DNA from 4 places in the Paucilactobacillus nenjiangensis genome. Region 3 is predicted to be linked to each of the others. Evidence: predicted binding sites of a transcription regulator. Region 3 holds the regulator's gene; each other region holds the start of a gene.
The links. Region 3 encodes Rex, which represses fermentation and respiration genes when NADH is low (regulators of the CRP and FNR family bind a similar motif). Its sites were predicted from a motif close to TTGTGAANTANTTCACAA; they were not measured.

Region 1 (4,832 bases), 820 kb from region 3:
GTGTTACTTCTGAACCAGTACCTGAAGTACTTGGAATAGCAACAAATTGAGCCTTGTTAGGAGTACCTAATTTGTAAGTTCTCTTACGGATATCCAAGAATTTTTGTTTTGCACCGAAGAAATCAGCTTCTGGATGTTCGTAGAATAACCACATACCTTTGGCAGCATCAAGTGGTGAACCACCACCAAGAGCAATAATTGTATCAGGTTCAAATTCACGAATTTGGTTCAATCCACGTTGAACTGTATCTGTCGATGGATCTGGTTCGATGTCTGAGAAAATTTCGTATTGAATCTTGTCACCGTTAGGACGGCGTTTTAATTCATTGACAACGATATCAGCATAACCATACTTAACCATGCTTGGGCCAGTGATTAACATAACCTTCTTAACACCTGGCATATCCTCTAAGTAACGAACTGATGTCTTTTCAAAGTAAACCTTTGGAAGTTTAACCCATTGCATATTATTACGCCTCTTTGCGATAGTTTTAACGTTGATAAGGTCAAATGCTGAAACGTTATGAGAAATTGAGTTTTTACCCCATGATCCAGTTCCCAAGGTAAATGAAGGAACCATTTCGTTATAAAGGTTACCAATTCCACCTAAAGCAGATGGAGTGTTAACAATTACACGACTAGCTTTAACTCTCACACCAAATCTCGTAATTAATTCATCATCTTCTGATTGGATTGCAGCAGTATGGCCTAATCCACCAAAATCAAGTAAAGCTTCACAAATCTTAATTGCGTCTTCTTGAGTCTTTGCACGGTAAACAGATAAGACTGGGCTTAACTTTTCACGTGAAAGTGGTTCTTGTGGTCCAACTTCAGTCACTTCAGCAACTAACACTTTAGTATCATCAGGAACTTTGATACCAGCTAATTTAGCAATGGCGATTGCTGACATACCAGCGATAGGTCCCTTAACACCGCCACGTTTTTCATCAAACATTGCATCAGCTAATTTTTTGTGATCTTTCTTAGCGATAACAAATGCTTTGTGGTCAGTCATTTCTTTCATTACTTTGTCATAGATAACATCATCGATCACTGCACTATTTTCAGTGGCACAAATCATCCCATTATCAAATGTTTTTGACATGATGATATCGTTGACTGCACGTTTGATATGAGCAGTTTTTTCAACGTAAACTGGGCCGTTACCAGGTCCAACACCCAAGGCTGGTTTACCTGAAGAATACGCAGCTTTAACCATGCCTGGTCCACCAGTAGCAAGAATACTTGCAATACCATCATGGTTGATGATTGCAGTGGTTGCTTCCAAACTTGGTGTTTCAATCCATTGAATAATATCTTTAGGTGCTCCAGCATCAATCGCTGCATCGCGTAAAACACGAGCTGCTTCTGCACTTGATTTTTGTGCTTGTGGATGGAAAGCAAAAATAATTGGGTTACGAGTCTTCACAGCAATCAATGATTTGAAAATTGTTGTTGAAGTTGGGTTCGTAACTGGTGTGATTCCGGCAATAACTCCCAAAGGTTCTGCAACGGTAATCAATTGACGTTCGCGATCATCTTTAATGATACCAACTGTCCGTAAGTCTTTAATTGAATGCCAGATTTCTTCTGAAGCATACATATTCTTGATGGCTTTATCTTCCATCACTCCACGACCAGTTTCTTCCCAGGCCATTTTTGCTAAATGCATATGTTGGTCTAAGGCGGTCATCGCCATGTGGTGCACAATGTTGTCAATTTTTTCTTGGTCAAAGTCTTCCATCTTATCTAGGGCAACGTGTCCTTTTGCAACGAGTTCATCGATCATTGCGGTTACGTCGACTTCTTTGCTGTTAGGTTCTTTAATCATTGTATTCCCTCCATGTCATGTCTGAAATTAATTGTTAAGTTATTCACAAGTGCTATTATATTTTAGTTTTTTATATTTGTAAAGTACTTTGTTCAGAGTTTTTCAAAGTGGCTTTAATTGCTTATACCATAAGTTTTCATAGTTTCACAATCGAAAATGGACCAAATCAAATGATTTTAAAAAAGTTTGTGAATTACTGTACAAATTGTAATCGCTTACATTTAAGAAAAGCTTAAAAAATGACCTGAAAAAAAGTTTTTTCAAGGCCATTTTTAATTTGTTATTTAATTTTTTTGATTTCTTGAGGTTGATTATCACGTTCCATTAACTTCAAAAGTTCGCGTGCCTTTAGTGTCGTAATAATACTATCAACTGCAATAATCATTAGTTTCTCTTCAATCGTTTTACCACCCTCAGGGTCGAGTTCATGTCCTGACAACCGCTGATTCAGTAATTCAACGAAACTATCAAATGCTTTTTTGGGATACTTGTGTGAGGTAACTTGATTCATCCCCGACCGAATGACATCCAGTGGGTACGTCGATTTAAGTAGTGTAATAATCAAAATATCTGCAATGTGCATCACTTGATACTTCTTTTTAACTGGTGCTAAAATTACATTTTTCTTAACGTAATTGTTAACCATTGAAGACGTGATTAAATCTAAACCGAGTGAGCCAATAATTGAATTCACATATGCCACAACTTGATCCATATACAGTTCTAATTTTGGTAATTCGTCCCACTTGGGAAAATCGATGGTTGCCAAGGATTTTTCCCATTTGTGGTACTCTTCTATTTCTGCCATTATCTTCACCCATCCTTTAAAAGCTATCGTAACTTAATCACCTAGTTTTGTAAACTAGTTATACTTAGAATTACGAGTTTATTCATTAGTCAACAAAGATTGTTTAATTAGCTCAGTGGTGAGGCTTTATTTGATGAAATAGAGACACCAGACCATCTCCGGTAAATACCGCTTAATGATTTGATATGGATTGTTTTCCTCCATGACATCTTCACTGACAATCGTGAATCGATATTTGTTCGCGACAAAGCGTTCATACGCACTGGCCTTGCTCCCAGCATAATGAATCGGCATCGTTAACTGCTGTTCTTTTAGATAATGGTTCAGTAAGTTCGTAGTTGCAGGATGGATAATTGCTTTATTTTGATGAAAGTCAAAGTTAGAAATCAGCACCATTGGCTTTAATGCATGATGAAAGACCTGTTCAATTACGAGTCGATCCCAATATTCATAGCTGAGTTCCCGCCAACCAAAATCTTTTTGTTTACTCTGATATGCTGCCGGAATTAATAAATATTCTCCTTGATACTGTTCTAAATTGGCGATAATATCATCAAAATTATCATGGATCACAATTTCATTTTCTTCTTCACCTGGGATATTTAGTGCTGCCGCATAGCTATCTGTTTCCTTAGGGCCTAAAGTATTTACAACTCTCATGATGTTTTCCTCATTTCAATCAAAATAAAAAACCGTCAGAAAATCACATCTGACGGCATTATTTTGTCAGACGTGAGCACGCAAAAACGGCGCCCACGTCTTTATTTACGTGGACGCTACCTAAATAGTAATGTGCTTGCAAGTAGTGTCATTTGATTTACCCCATTTAATTTATTGTCCATATTTTACCCAATTAACTATTAACTTGTCAAATTACAAAACAGCTTTGATGTCAGTCAAAATAGTAAACGATTTTGATATAACTGAGCATTAACAGGTCAAAAATAGTTAAAAGAAGGAAATTAGGTGACATAACCGGATAACTTGTGTTATTCTTCACATATGGCGCAATGCCTGTTAGATTAACTAATACAAATATCTGGAGGTTCACATTTATGAGTAATCGTTTGGATGGTAAAGTTGCAATTGTCACTGGTGGTACATTAGGAATTGGCTGGGCAGTCGCTCATCGTTTCGTTGATGAAGGTGCTAAGGTAGTTATTACCGGTCGTCACGCTGATGTTGGTGAAGCCGCTGCTAAGAAAATTGGCGGCCCTGATGTAATTCGTTTCATTCAACATGACGCTGCTGATGAAGCTGGTTGGGTTGATTTATTTGATGAAACAGAAAAGGCCTTTGGACCAGTCAGCACTTTAGTTAATAACGCTGGAGTTGGTTTAACTGGTTCGATTGAAGAAACCAGCACCGAAACTTGGCGTAAAATTATGGATATTAACTTAGATGGTGTCTTCTTTGGTACTCGTCTAGGTATTCAACGCATGAAAAATAAGAATCTTGGCGCTTCTATCATCAATATGTCTTCTATTGAAGGATTTATTGGCGATCCTAATTTGGGCGCTTACAACGCCACTAAGGGTGCTGTACGGATTATGTCTAAATCGGCTGCAATTGATTCAGCTTTAAAAGATTATGACGTTCGTGTTAACACGGTTCACCCTGGTTATATCAAGACTCCATTAGTTGATGGAATTGAAGGTGCCGAAGAAGGCATGTCCGATCGTTCAAAGACTCCAATGGGTCACATCGGTGAACCTGACGATATCGCTTGGATTTGTGTTTACCTTGCTTCTAACGAATCTAAATTCGCAACTGGCTCTGAATTCGTCGTTGATGGCGGATATACAGCACAATAAAAAAGGCTTTTCAAGTCGTTTAGCTCCTGAGCATTAATGATAAATACTGATATTGACTTCGTACTTTGAAGTTGATGTCAGTATTTTTATTAAGCGAATGGAGTTGACGAGAAAAGCTGGATTATTATAGTGGTGCAAAAGTCGGTTAATTCTTGAAAACTAACATATAACGAACTCTTATTGCGCACCTTGCAATGAGAGTTTGTTTTGTTAGATGAAAGAATTGACTTTTAAACCCGGATTAAAAAAAGGCTTTTCAAGTCGTTTAGCTCCTGAGCATTAATGATAAATACTGATATTGACTTCGTACTTTGAAGTTGATGTCAGTATTTTTATTAAGCGAATGGAGTTGACGAGAAAAGCTGGATTGAGATAGTGG
Region 2 (4,832 bases), 760 kb from region 3:
TTGTGCGGCCTGTGAAAAATAACTGTGCATGGCGTGCCCAGACTCATGTGCCAAAACGTAGGTACTGTATAACTTATCCGTCCAGTTCAGAAGAATAAATGGATTAGCCTTGTAGACACTAATCTGATAGCCACCAGAACGTTTGCCTTTATTTTCAGCGGCATCAATCCAACGATTATAAAATTCGCGATTCAAGCCTTCCATATACTTAGGACCTAACACACTCAGTGCTTCACGAGTTAATTGCTTACCTTCATCAAAAGTGGTCTTGAGCAAATCATTCCCTGCAATTGGCACGTTGATATCGTACTTGTAAAATTTATCTAAGCCTAAGACTTTTTTCTTCAAGGCATACCAACGGTGCGCTAAATCAAGGTGCTGATTTACACTGCTAACCAAAGTATCATACACTTGTTCATCAATTTGATTGCTACTTAATGACGCTTGACGAGCACTCGAATAATGACGCACATCAGCCGTCATATTATGCATTCCCATGTAGCTATTCAACGTTTGAGCAAAGGTATTTCTAAGTTCATTATATGGTTTTTCATAGGCCAAAACGGCTTCTTTACGAACTTCTCGATTTTGGGATTCAGTAAATTGGCTCCGATTACCATGAGTTAATTGAACCTCATTTCCATCATCATCGTGCACCGTACCAAACGTCAAATCAGCATCATTCAGTGTGTTATATATTTCATCGGGTGCATTTAAAGCTTTAGAAGCGCGACTTAATAGCTGTTCTTCCAAATTTGATAGCACGTGCGCTTTTTCATTTCGAATCTTCGTTAACATGAATTTGAATTCTGCCAACTTGGGTTCTGCAGCAAAGAAACCATCAATCGTGGTGTCATCCATTTCAACAATTTCAGGTTCAAAAAATGCCATTTTGGCACTGATACTACTCATTTGGCTGGAAATCATTCCATACAATTCTGTCGCTGTCGCATCCGTCGTATCACTATCTCTGCGCAAGAATGCATAAACAAATTCTTTTTCCAGTTCTTCATCAATTTGTTTACTGAGAATTAATGCTTTAGCTAAGTTTGCAGCTGTCGTTGCTAAGGTGCCTTGAAATTCAGCAAATTGATCAACTAACTTGGTAGTTTGTTCAAAATCTGCCTTCATATCTGCATCTGATTGATACAGCAACGCTAAATTCCACTTCAAATTTTCAGGAACTTCAGCTCTCGATAATAATTTTTCTTCTGCCATCTTTATCGATCCTTTCAGCCATTAAAATCGGCTAAATATTGTTTATTCTTCTCTTCATCAAATTCGCCTTCAGATTTACCAATCACAATCGTGGCAACTGAATTACCCACAACGTTAACAGATGTCCGGGCCATGTCAACAAATCTGTCTATTCCGGCTATGAAAGTTAAGCCTGACATTGGGACCCCAATTGTCGACACGGTCGCTAACAGCACCACAAATGAAGCTCCTGGAACACCAGCCATCCCCTTGGAAGTAATCATCAACACCAGTAATAGTGTAATTTGATGCGTAATCGTCAAATGAATCCCATATGCTTGCGCCAAAAACAGTGCAGCTAGAGATTGATAAATGGCTGATCCATCCAAGTTAAATGTATAACCGGTCGGAATCACGAAGGAGACAATTGCTTGACTCACCCCATATTTTTCCATTTTTGAAACAAGTCGTGGCAAAGTGGCCTCTGAACTAGCGGTTGAAAAGGCAATTAAAAATTCATCCTTAATCACTCGCATCAATGGCCAGTACTTAATTTTAAAGATTTTGCAGACAATCCCTAAAATGACAACAATGAAAAAGGCCATCGTGAGGTAGGTAATTAGGACAAACAAGCCCAACGGTGCCAGGGCACTTAACCCCATTTCCGCAATTGTCATCCCGATTAAGCCAAAGACTCCAATGGGAGCAAATTTCATCACCCAATTTGTGACTTTAAACATAACTTCTGACACGGCCTGGAGAAAATCAATAATAATTTGTCCCCGTTCACCAATCGCCGCAGTCCCTAAACCAAAGAAGACGGAGAAAAAGATAATGGGCATCATGTCGCCGGCTGATAATGAAGCGAAGAAGTTTGTTGGGATAATTCCCATCAAGGTATCCCATAAGCCAGTGTGCGAGGCTGATTTAGCAGTTGCCATATATTTAGAAATATCTGATCCGTGCAAATCATGAATATTAATGAACGTGCCGGGATGCGTAATATTACCGACAATTAGTCCCAACGCAATCGCAAACGTCGTCATAATTTCAAAATAAATTAATGTTTTGCCACCAATTCGTCCCAATTTATGAATATCGCCCATGTTGGCAATCCCGACGGTCAAACAAGACACGACAATTGGCAACACAATCATTTGAATCAAACTAATAAAAATAGTTCCCAAATTTTGCATCGCTGTAATGGCCGTTTTATTATGATAAAAAATAACCCCAAAAATAATACCTAATACTAACCCAATGATTATTTGCCATCCCAGTGAAAGTCTGGGCATTCGATATTTCTTCATGACTCGTTTCCTTCCTTATAACACAGTTAAAATTAGTTTAGCACAATTTAAAAGTTGTTAACCTATTCAACTAAAATTAATTTTATTTATTTTTTTTATTCTACAACTTAATTATCAAAAGTACCCAAGTATTGTCACTCCAGTTTTCTAAAGATTAGGTGATAAGTGTACCAGTGAAATCATTCACACCCCTTACAAACATTGACGTTGCAACTATTGTGAAATGCGTTACAATGAACTTGTAACCGTTTTACAACTAATTTTATTTTTCTGGAGGAACTTACTATGGTACAACCTAACACAGATTTCATGATGCCCAACGTTAACTTCTTTGGACCAAATGTCATTAAAGGAATTGGCGAACGTGCAAAATTACTCGGTATGAAGAAACCATTAATTGTCACAGATTCATTCTTACGCAATCTCGAAAATGGTCCCGTTAAGCAAACCGAAGCATCACTTAACGCAGCCGGTGTTGACTATGCATTCTATGATAACGTTGAACCAAACCCTAAAGTTCGCAACGTCACTGAAGGTAAGCAAGCTTATAAAGATGCTAACTGTGATAGTATCATTTCAGTTGGTGGTGGCTCATCTCACGATTGTGCCAAAGGTATTGGTATTGTTTTGACTAATGGTGATGATATTACTAAATTAGCCGGAATTGATACTCTTAAAAATCCTTTGCCACCATTGTTGGCAGTTAACACTACTGCTGGTACTGCTAGCGAAATTACTCGCCACGCTGTTATTACCAACGAAGAAACAAAATTGAAGTTCGTTGTGATTTCATGGCGTAACGTTCCATTGGTATCATTCAATGATCCATTGTTAATGCTTGATGTTCCTAAGGGATTGACTGCAGCAACTGGGATGGATGCCTTAACTCATTCAGTTGAATCATACGTTTCAGAAAACCGTAACGATATTACCGATGCACAAGCAATTCAAGCTATCAAATTGATTAGCGAATATTTGCCACAAGCTGTCGCTGACGGACATAACGTCGAAGCTCGTACAAAGATGGCCGAAGCTTCATTATTAGCCGGTATGGCCTTTAATAATGCTAACCTTGGCTATGTCCATGCTATGGCTCACCAACTTGGTGGTCAATACGATGCTCCTCATGGTGAATGTTGTGCTGCTTTAATGCCAACTGTTGAAAAATGGAACATGATTGCTTCACCACAACGCTTTGCTGATATCGCTCGTTTCATGGGCGAAAATATCGACGGACTTAATGTTTGGGAAGCCGGACAAAAAGCTATCGACGCACTTCAAAGAATGTCAGACTTAGTTGGAATTCGGACTGTTAAACAATTAGGTGCCAAACCTGAAGACTTCGAATTATTAGCTAAGAATGCACTTCTTGATGGTAATGCTGGACCTAACCCTCGTAAGGGTACTCAAGCAGATATCGTTGAATTGTTCAAAGAAGCTTACAACAAATAATTTTATAATTACTTTGAGAGTCATGGATTTTAGATCCATGGCTTTTTTGTTGCAGCTTACAATTTTTCTAACCGGATAAACACTTGAGCTTTGATATACTCAAGGGCTCCCGATTTGCCATTCTGAAACGTGCTCGCTCAATCAGTCCTTTCCTCCTATCTTCACTCAACTATTTATCCTAACCCGATAAACACTTGAGCTTTGATATGCTCAAGGGCTCCCGATTTGCCATTCTGAAACGTGCTCGCTCAATCAGTCCTTTCCTCCTATCTTCACTCAACTATTTATCCTAACCCGATAAACACTTGAGCTTTGATATGCTCAAGGGCTCCCGATTGAGTTCACACTCTTTCCTTTATATTATTCAACAATAACTGTAGAATGATAGTATCTCTTGAAAGGACTTAAATTTATGCATCAGAATAGTTTTGGAGGCAGATTATTTTTTCTCTGCTTTTCAATTGTCATTAATACCTTTTTCAATGCTTTATCAGTGGTTACCAATATGGGTAGTGCAGTTTGGACGGCATCAGCAACCAATTTATCGGAATGGTCAGGTTTTTCACTTGGAAACGTGCTGATGATGATGGGAGTCATTGTTGCCATTGCAAACTTACTATTAATTCAAAAATTCGATTATTTACGTTTAATTCGTAATTTATTATTCGTCTTTCCTTTTAGCTACTTACTTCAATTTTGGCGTGATTGGTTTGTCAGTATTGGAGTCCCATCAATGGCGCTTGCCTGGAAAATCATCTTAGATATTATTGCCATTGTTGGCGTGTCACTAGCGGTTTCTTTATATCAAAGATCAAATTTAATTATTCATCCAAATGATGATTTACCATACATTTTGCGATTTAAATTTATGCA
Region 3 (4,832 bases):
CTTGCAATAAAGGCAAGATATCTTGAATGTTACCAATTTTCTTATCAGTAATTAAGATATATGGATTGTCTAAGTCTGCTTCCATCTTATCGTTGTCAGTAACCATGTATTGTGACATGTAACCACGATCAAATTGCATTCCTTCAACAACATCCAAAGTTGTGTCAACACCACGAGATTCTTCAATCGTGATGACACCATCGTTACCAACTTTATCCATTGCGTCGGCAATCAAAGCACCAACTTCTTCGTTAGCGGCTGAGATTGAAGCGATTTGAGCAATATCATCCTTTGTCTTAACATCGTGTGACATTGAGTGTAGTGATTCAACAGCTGCCTTAGTGGCTAATTCAATCCCACGACGGATACCAACAGGGTTGGCACCGGCAGTCACGTTCTTCATACCTTCAGTAACGATTGCTTGTGTTAAGACGGTAGCAGTAGTAGTACCATCACCAGCAATATCATTCGTTTTTGAAGCAACTTCAGCAACTAACTTGGCACCCATATTTTCAAAATGGTCTTCCAAATCAATGGCCTTAGCGATTGTTACACCATCATTGGTAATTGTTGGTGAACCGTAAGTTTGTTCCAAAACAACGTTACGTCCCTTTGGTCCAATTGTAGTTTTAACTGTGTCAGCTAATTTGTCGACACCTTTGAGCATTTTTGCACGTGCATCTTCAGAAAATTCAATTTCCTTTGCCATGATAATTTTTCACCTCATAAAAATTTTTGAATATATTAGTTTAAATTTTATTGGTCATTTGCAGCTTAATCAATCACTGCAACGATATCTTTTTCATGTACGACTAAATATTTTTGGCCTTCATACTCAACTTCATTACCTGCATATTTGTCGAACAATACGCGATCATTTTCCTTAACTGAAGGAGCAAGTTTCTCACCGTTTTCAAGAACTCGGCCTTCACCGACGGCAATTACCTTACCAACAGTTGGCTTTTCTTGGGCATTAGATGCCAAGACAATCCCACCAATGGTTTTTTCTTCTTCTTGTTCAGCTTGTAAAACAACGCGATCTCCTAATGGTTTTAACACGTCTATCCCTCCATCATTTTATTTTTAGCACTCAAAACCTTCGAGTGCTAATCACAAAATCTACTATATCATTTTCAGATTAAATTGCAAGAATTAACCACATTTATCAAAAAAAGCCAACCCACGATTGGGCTGACTTAATTATGCTTGTTCGTCATTAGCATTGTAATGATCAATAAAATAAATTAATGTTTGCAATTCATTGGTCAAATCAACGTTTTGTACTCTGACATCTTTTGGCACTCCTAATCTGAGCGGTGTAAAGTTCAAGATACCACGTACGCCAACTTTAACAATTTGATCTGTCACTGCTTGGGCAGTTTCAGATGGCACTGATAAGATAACGACGTCAATTTGTTGGTCCCGTAATTGTTGATCCAGGTCATCAACAGAGTAGATTGGTACCCCGCTTTGAACCGTGTTAATGATTGAATCGTTCACGTCAAAGGCTGCACTAATCCGAACATTACTGTTCTTGTGAAAATTGAAATTCAAAAGTGCGTGTCCTAAATTACCTACACCAATTAAAGCTGCGTTCGTTAACTTGTCTTGATTTAGAATTTCTTTAAAGAAATTCAATAAATCCTCAACGTCATATCCGTATCCACGCTTCCCCAACTCACCAAAATAGGAAAAATCTCTCCTAATAGTTGCAGAATCAACTTGAACCGCTTGTGATAATTCTGTCGATGATACACGATGTTTATTAGCATCTAATAATATATTTAAATAGCGATAATAAATGGGTAATCGTTTGGCTGTGGCGCGAGGAATCTTCTTACTTGTCATAACTCATCCTCCTGCTTGTGAAATTTACTTCACCGTCAATTGTAGCATATGTAACTAGATTGTGAAACTTCTTTCAAATAAAACGCTATCATTTTTTTGTTTTGATACGGTTTACTGCTTAATTATGCTACAATTTTAGTATTATATTTCGAGGTAAACACATGATAATTTTACAAACACAAAACGTTGCTCGCAGATTTGGCAGCGAATATCTTTTTAAAAATGTTAATTTGCAAGTTCAGGATCGTTCACGAGTGGCATTAGTCGGTCGCAATGGTGCTGGTAAAACCACACTCTTAAAAATGCTTGCACAAATCACTCAACCTGACGAAGGCGAAATTAGTACCAAAAAAGATACCACCATCGGCTATCTAGCTCAAGATCAAGGCTTGGACAGTAGTTTAACCATCTGGAATGAATTAGACACCGTTTACGCAGATTTGCATGAACAGGAAAATAAAATCCATGTCCTAGAAAATAAAATTGCCACTCTTGATTCATCAACAGACGAATATGCTGACGTCTTACGTCAATATGATTTATTACAGTCCAATTATGCCAGTAACGGCGGTTTTGAAATTGAAAGCCAAATGCGCGGTGTGTTAAACGGATTTGGCTTTGCAGACGAATATCAAACTGTTGTCAGCAGTCTTTCCGGTGGACAAAAGACAAAATTGGCACTAGCTAAGTTACTTTTGCAAAAGCCCGATTTACTCATTTTAGATGAACCAACTAACCATTTAGATATGACCATTTTGGGTTGGTTAGAAGACTTTTTGAAAAATTACAGCGGTGCCCTATTAATCGTGTCTCATGACCGATACTTTTTGGATCGGGTCGTAAATGAAGTTTATGATATGAGCCAAGGAACATTGAAACACTATACCGGGAACTATTCACAATTTATGGACCTAAAGGCCGAAGATTTAAAGACTGAGATGAAACATTACGAACATCAGCAAGCTGAAATCAATAAGCTTGAAGACTTCGTTAATCGAAATATCGTTCGTGCTTCAACGACTAAACGGGCCCAGGCCAGACGAAAACAACTGGACAAGATGAAAGTCATGGATCGACCAACCACAGATGATCAATCCATTCACTTTACCTTCAAACAAGATTCGCCCAGCGGTAATATCGTCCTGAGAGCAGATGAACTTGCTATCGGTTATGATGACAAAAAAATCGCCGGCCCAATCAATTTTGAGCTGGTAAAACCCAATCGACTTGGTGTTATCGGGCCAAACGGGATTGGTAAATCAACGATGATTCGAACGATTTTATCAATGATTCCCAAAATTAGTGGCGACGTTAAACTTGGTGCGAACGTGAAAGTTGGTTACTACGACCAGGAACAACAAGTCTTGCATCCCAACAAAACCGTTTTGCAAGAAATTTGGGATGATTATCCAACCGTCGATGAACGTGAAATCAGAACCCTGTTAGGTAGTTTCTTATTCATCGGTGATGATGTCTTTAAAACTGTCAGTTCACTCAGTGGTGGCGAAAAAGCCCGTCTGCAACTGACAAAATTGTCATTTGAACATTCTAACTTTCTAGTGTTAGATGAACCGACGAACCATTTGGATATTGATAGTCGTGAAGTTCTGGAACACGCAATTAATGAATTTGATGGAACGGTTCTCTTCATTTCTCATGACCGTTATTTTATTAACCAAGTTGCCACTCAAATTCTAGCGGTGAGTGAAAATAACTCTGCCGTCTATAAAGGTGATTATGACGACTATCTGCTTGAATTAGAGAAGCATGCCGTCACAGAGACCGCCAGTTCCACGGAAAAAGGACCTACCACCAATTACCAACAAAACAAAGAACAACAACGTGAACGGCGAAAAGTTGAGCGCCGCGTTGAACAATTTGAAACTGAAATGAATCAATTAGAGGACAAAAAAACAGCCATTGAAACACAAATGGCTGATCCTGATAATGCATCCGATGGAACGAAATTAGGTGATTTACAATTAGAACTCAACGACTTAGCTGAAAAACTCGAGATTGTTGAAGCCAACTGGACACAAGCCGCTGAAGAATTAGAACAATTTGATTAAAATGATAAACCAGGAACCGCATTTAAACTCATGTCGGTTCTTTTTTTGTGGTCAAATGCCACTTGACCTGCTGCACCAATCATTGCGGCATTGTCTCCGCACAGCTTTAAGGGTGCCATTAACAATTGAACGTTGGGAAATTTAGTTTGTAAATCACGTTCAATTCGACTCCGCAATCCTTTATTAGCAGCTACTCCACCTGCAACGACAAATTGTTTGACTGGATGATCTAACAAAGCTCGTTCAACTTTGCTTGCCAAAACGTCCACAACACTTTGTTGAAAGCTAGCAGCTAAATCACGACTGTTTAACTCTTCATCCCGTTGTTCGGCATTATGCACTGTGTTGATGAAGGCACTTTTTAACCCACTAAAACTGAAATCATAATTATCTTCTTTAATCATTGCCCGAGGAAAATCAAATGTGTCACTACCTTCGTGCGCCCATTCATCAATCGTTTTTCCCGCTGGATAATTAACTCCTAAGACACGGCCAATTTTGTCATATGCTTCACCGGCAGCGTCATCTCGTGTCTCACCCAGAATTTCAAAATCATATTCAGATTTAATATACACGATTTCGGTATGACCGCCAGACACCAGCAGCGCCATTTGTGGATACTGAAATTGATCGACAAATCTAGCAGCATAAATATGGCCGGCCATATGGTTGACCGGTACTAATGGCAAATTATGTGCAAATGCAACGGCTTTAGCGGCCGTTACACCGATTAATAATGAACCAACTAGCCCAGGGCCATAAGTTACCGCCACAGCGCTTAAATCATCATAATCCACGTCGGCAACTTCCAGTGCTTCAGTCAGACAATGGGTGATTTGTTCAATGTGATGACGACTGGCAACTTCAGGAACCACGCCACCAAAACGTTGATGGCTATCAATTTGGGTCGCTACA
Region 4 (4,832 bases), 300 kb from region 3:
CGTAATTGTCAATATCTGCTTTGACAACTTGACCATGATTACCACTTGGGGCAACTGTACTGATGTCAATACCCTTATCACGAGCATATTGACGTACTGATGGCATTGCCAAAACTAATTTGTTTGGTTCTGCTAATGCTGCAACTGTTGCCGTAGCAGCGGGTGCTGGTGCAGCTGCTGGTGCTTCTGGAGCGGCTTCTGCTGCTGGAGCAGCTTCTGCAGGTGCACTATCATCACCAGTGTCTGGAGATCCATCATCAATTTCAACGAGAGTATCGCCAATTTCAACTGTGTCTCCTTCTTGTGCAACAATTTTTTTAATAGTACCTGAAACTGGAGTAGGCAACTCCGAGACAGACTTATCGTTTTGAATTTCAACGATTGTGTCGTCTTCTTTGACTGTATCTCCTTCTTTTACGAGCCATGAAGCAACTTCACCTTCAGCCATTCCTTCACCAAGCTCTGGGAGTGTAAATTTAAAAGCCATATTGTATTCATCCCTTCTGAAATTATTTTGGTAATTTTAGTAGCTTAAAGTCTCACGTACTTTTGCTTCAATATCATCTGCATTTGGAATCCAAACATTTTCAGCTTGAGCAAATGGATAAACACTATTTGGCGCAGCAACTCTAGCGATTGGTGCATCAAGTGACATAATAGCGTGTTCTGAGATTTCAGATGCAACAACTGCACCAACCCCTGCCATTTTTTGTGCTTCTTGAACAACAACAACTTTATGAGTTTTTTCAACTGAGGCAAAAATCGTGTCTGTATCAATTGGTGATAATGAACGTAAGTCAATAACTTCAGCAGAAATATTTTCTTTAGCTAATTTTTCAGCAACCGTTAATGATTCATTAACTTCTGCACTATAAGCGACGATAGTAACATCTGTACCTTCACGAACAACTTTGGCTGTATCCAAAGGAACAGTATATTTTTCATCAGGAATATCGTCTTTCATTGAACGATATAATTTTAAGTTTTCCATAAATAATACGGGATCATTATTTTCAACTGCAGAAATTACTAATCCTTTTGCATCATATGGATTACTTGGAGTAACAACACGCAATCCTGGAACTCCTGTAAAGAAGTTTTCAAGGTTATCAGCATGCATTTCAGCGGTATGAGTACCACCACCAAATGGTGTTCTGATAGTAATTGGTGAATGTTTTAGCCCACCAAAGCGGAAACGCATACGAGCCATTTGGCCTGCAATTGAATCCATTGCTTCAAAAGTGAATCCCATAAATTGAATTTCTGGAATTGGACGCCAACCTGTTAGTCCAAGACCAACAGCTAGACCTAAAATACCAGATTCTGCTAATGGTGTATCGAATACTCGATCTTCACCATATTTTTCTTGTAGTCCTTGGGTTGTTCTAAATACACCACCGTTTTTACCAACGTCTTCCCCAAAAATTAAAGTCTTTGGATCTTCATCAAGTAGAATATCTAACCCATCAGTAATTGCTTGAATATATGATTTTTTAGCCATGATTACTTCGACTCCTTTTCTTCAAATTCGGCGATTTGTTTAGCAATATCAGGTGTAGGAACTTCAAAGGTGTTCTTCAGCATATCAGAAACCTTTTCTGGTTCTGTAGCATCAGCAACTTTCAAAGCTTCCTTGAATGATTCTTTGCATTCTTCAACGTAAGCATCTTCTTGTTCTTGTGACCATTGGCCCTTGTCAGTAAGATATTTACGCATTCTGATCAATGGATCATTGTCGAACCAAGGTTTTTCTTCTTCCTTTGTACGATAACGACTAGGATCATCACCAGCACTACTATGAGCACCAAAACGATAAGTTAAAGTTTCAATCATAACTGGTCCGCTGCCGGCTGCAGCAAATTCACGAGCTTCTTTAGCAACAGCATAACAAGCTAAGATATCCATACCATCAACTTGAACACTTGGAATACCAGCAGCAGCAGCTTTTTGAGCTAAAGTAACGGCAGCAGTTTGTTTTGGACGTGGAACTGAAATTGCATACCCGTTATTTTGAATAATAAAGACTGCAGGTGCTTGATAAGCTCCAGCAAAGTTCATACCTTCATAAGTATCACCTTGAGAAGTACCACCATCACCTGTGTATGAGAATGCGACTGCATCTTCACCATTTTTCTTAAGTCCTAAAGCAACTCCGGCAGTTTCAACCATTTGGGCACCAATGATAATTTGTGGCATTAATGCACGCGCCTTAAATTGGTTACCAACCACATGGCCTCTTGACCAAAGGTATCCTTCTGCAACAGTTGCACCATGTTGAATTAATTGTGGAAGATCACGATAAGCAGGTAACAGATAATCATTTTCCTTAAAAGCAGAAACCGTACCCATTTCACTTGCTTCTTGACCATAAGTTGGTGCATAGAAGCCTAAACGACCTTGACGTGAGAAATTCATCGTTTGTTCATGCAGTGCTCGTTCCCAAACAAGTTTCTTCATGAAATCAAGCAGTTGTTCATCCGAAAATGTTGCCATCAATTCCTTATTAACAACTTTTGCATCATTATCTAAAATTTGGACTGGTTTGAAGTCACCGCCCAAATCGGCCTTAATTGCTGCAAAGTCAACGACTTTCTTACTATCTTTAGCCATACCTAACACGTTCCTTTCTATATTAACGTTACACGTCTCCTTGAAATGTAAGCGCTTTATTTGTCTACCCCTTTAGTATACACTGCCACTCTCTAATTGCAAGGGGTGTCTTGGTCAATTTTTCCTTATTCGTATTTAAAGTAGTGACTACCGAACAGTAAAATAGTTCACAATCGATACACATATGCCATTTTTTGCCCAGTATATCAACATTATAATTTGCTCACAGTTTCACATTATCCCTAAAAATTTTATGCTTATGTCATTCACATTTAAATATGATAAAATATAATTATTGAAAAATTTGAATGGAGCTGAATATTTTGTTTTTAATGAAAGATATCACTCGAGATGGTAATCCCGTTCTGCGTCGCTATGCTGACGACGTTCAATTTCCACTCTCGAAAGAAGATCAGCAACTAGCCACCGATATGATGGAATATCTTGAGGTCAGTCAAGACCCAGAATTATGCGAAAAGTACGGATTACGCGCTGGAGTTGGTTTAGCTGCACCGCAAGTGGGAGTTTCTAAACAAATGGCCGCAGTACTTGTCCCACCAGCTGAAGAAGATGATACTGAACCTGAGTTCAAAGATGTCATCATTAATCCTGTCATCATCAGCGAATCAGTCCAATACGGTGCACTATCTGAAGGTGAAGGCTGTCTGTCGGTTGATGAAGATGTTCCTGGTTATGTTCCTCGTCATGACCGTATTACGCTCCGATACCAAGATGTGGCCGGTGAAACACATACGATACGTTTGAAACATTATCCAGCAATCGTCTGTCAACACGAAATTGATCATCTTCATGGCATGCTATTTTATGATCATATTAATAAAGAACATCCTTTTGAAGCACCGGAAGATACAATTTTATTCGGGTAAACTATAAAGAGCCGTTAATGAAATTCATTAACAGCTCTTTTTGATTTGCTTAAGATAATTTGGCTAAGTCTTTGACATACTCAGCAGTAGATTCATTTACGACGTAGGCAACATCTATATGTAACTGATCCAAATATGTCCATAAATCAGTTACTATAAAGATTCTGTCGACATCTTCATACGACTGAATATCATTTTGGTCAGCATAAGTATTTAATTGCGAATTTAGTTGCCACCTCACCTCATCAAAATTAATTTTATTTGGCCCAACTGTAAATTGGTATTCAAATGCCATTACTCCTGCTCCCCACATATTGGCAACTGTTTCAGATGCAAATTGTGAATCCGGTGTTTCAATGTAGTCACGTTCAATTAAAATTGGGAGTACATCGTTCATGGCAGCATCCGTTATTTTTTGAGCATCATTGGTAATAATGGAGATTGCTCGTTTCGAAATCATTCGATGCACTAACAGATACACTAAAACTGCAACTACTATTGCTACTATTATACTAATAATCACAGTATCACCTCTTTCTATTAATAGAATAACATTATATTCTATCCTCAGAAAACAATATCATTCAATTTAGTTTGTCTGTTAGCATTAGTAGTAGTAATGTGCTAAAATTAAACTTGATTTACATCGATTTTAAATACAAGGAGTTTTGAAAATGATTTTTAAAGTATACTACCAAGAAACAAAAGTTCGTAATCCTAAACGTGAAGATACCCTTTCAATGTATGTTGAAGCTGATTCATTACCAGCCGCACGTGTCCTTGTGGAAGAAAACACAGATCACAACATTGAATTTATTGAACAACTTTCTGATAAAGCCTTTGAATACGAAAAAGAAAATCCAAACTTCAAAATGACTACATTTTAATTAACTTGCGATTTGATTAACGTCCAGGCGGGATTCCTGGGCGTTTTTATTTTTGTTAAATTACCTCAATCTAACCCATCGGGAGAACATCCATGTTTCTAAACATCATATTAAATAATACAGCTGGAAGCGGAAATGCCCGACATTCGTGGGAAATCGTGCAAGCAGAGTTGGAAAAACGACATGTTAGATACGAACTAAAAGTATCCAAATATAGTGGCCACGCTGAAAAGATTGCACTACAGTTGGCCAAGAAAGCGACCCCCGACTCCATTATCGTGGTACTTGGTGGTGATGGAACGCTGCATGAAGTCGTTAATGGTCTGCTAAAGCATCGTCGCGAACTGCCTTTTGATGTCCCTGTTGGCTACATTCCATCAGGCTCCGGTAATGATTTTGCTACTGCTTCAAAAATGACGACGGATCCATTGACCGCACTTGAAGATAT

Region 1: adhE (bifunctional acetaldehyde-CoA/alcohol dehydrogenase) is a predicted target of Rex. The motif match lies at 1,863-1,880, and genes of this name have one in related genera.
Region 2: F0161_RS01695 (iron-containing alcohol dehydrogenase) is a predicted target of Rex. The motif match lies at 2,724-2,741, and genes of this name have one in related genera.
Region 4: pdhA (pyruvate dehydrogenase (acetyl-transferring) E1 component subunit alpha) is a predicted target of Rex. The motif match lies at 2,766-2,783, and genes of this name have one in related genera.

Annotation. Positions count from the first base shown of each region.
Region 1 covers NZ_CP043939.1:388,867-393,698, reverse strand. The annotation lists gene adhE (bifunctional acetaldehyde-CoA/alcohol dehydrogenase) at 1-1,831, opposite strand, end outside; gene F0161_RS01985 (DUF1836 domain-containing protein) at 2,112-2,639, opposite strand; gene F0161_RS01980 (hypothetical protein) at 2,766-3,299, opposite strand; gene F0161_RS01975 (SDR family oxidoreductase) at 3,695-4,453, shown strand.
Region 2 covers NZ_CP043939.1:329,554-334,385, reverse strand. The annotation lists gene pepF (oligoendopeptidase F) at 1-1,218, opposite strand, end outside; gene F0161_RS01700 (dicarboxylate/amino acid:cation symporter) at 1,233-2,507, opposite strand; gene F0161_RS01695 (iron-containing alcohol dehydrogenase) at 2,793-3,959, shown strand; gene F0161_RS01690 (hypothetical protein) at 4,372-4,832, shown strand, end outside.
Region 3 covers NZ_CP043939.1:1,777,839-1,782,670, forward strand. The annotation lists gene groL (chaperonin GroEL) at 1-709, opposite strand, end outside; gene groES (co-chaperone GroES) at 775-1,059, opposite strand; gene F0161_RS09140 (redox-sensing transcriptional repressor Rex) at 1,201-1,848, opposite strand; gene F0161_RS09145 (ABC-F family ATP-binding cassette domain-containing protein) at 2,010-3,917, shown strand; gene tsaD (tRNA (adenosine(37)-N6)-threonylcarbamoyltransferase complex transferase subunit TsaD) at 3,914-4,832, opposite strand, start outside.
Region 4 covers NZ_CP043939.1:1,476,611-1,481,442, forward strand. The annotation lists gene F0161_RS07520 (2-oxo acid dehydrogenase subunit E2) at 1-487, opposite strand, end outside; gene F0161_RS07525 (alpha-ketoacid dehydrogenase subunit beta) at 524-1,501, opposite strand; gene pdhA (pyruvate dehydrogenase (acetyl-transferring) E1 component subunit alpha) at 1,504-2,610, opposite strand; gene def (peptide deformylase) at 2,934-3,497, shown strand; gene F0161_RS07540 (hypothetical protein) at 3,547-4,020, opposite strand; gene F0161_RS07545 (DNA-directed RNA polymerase subunit epsilon) at 4,172-4,384, shown strand; gene F0161_RS07550 (diacylglycerol/lipid kinase family protein) at 4,477-4,832, shown strand, end outside.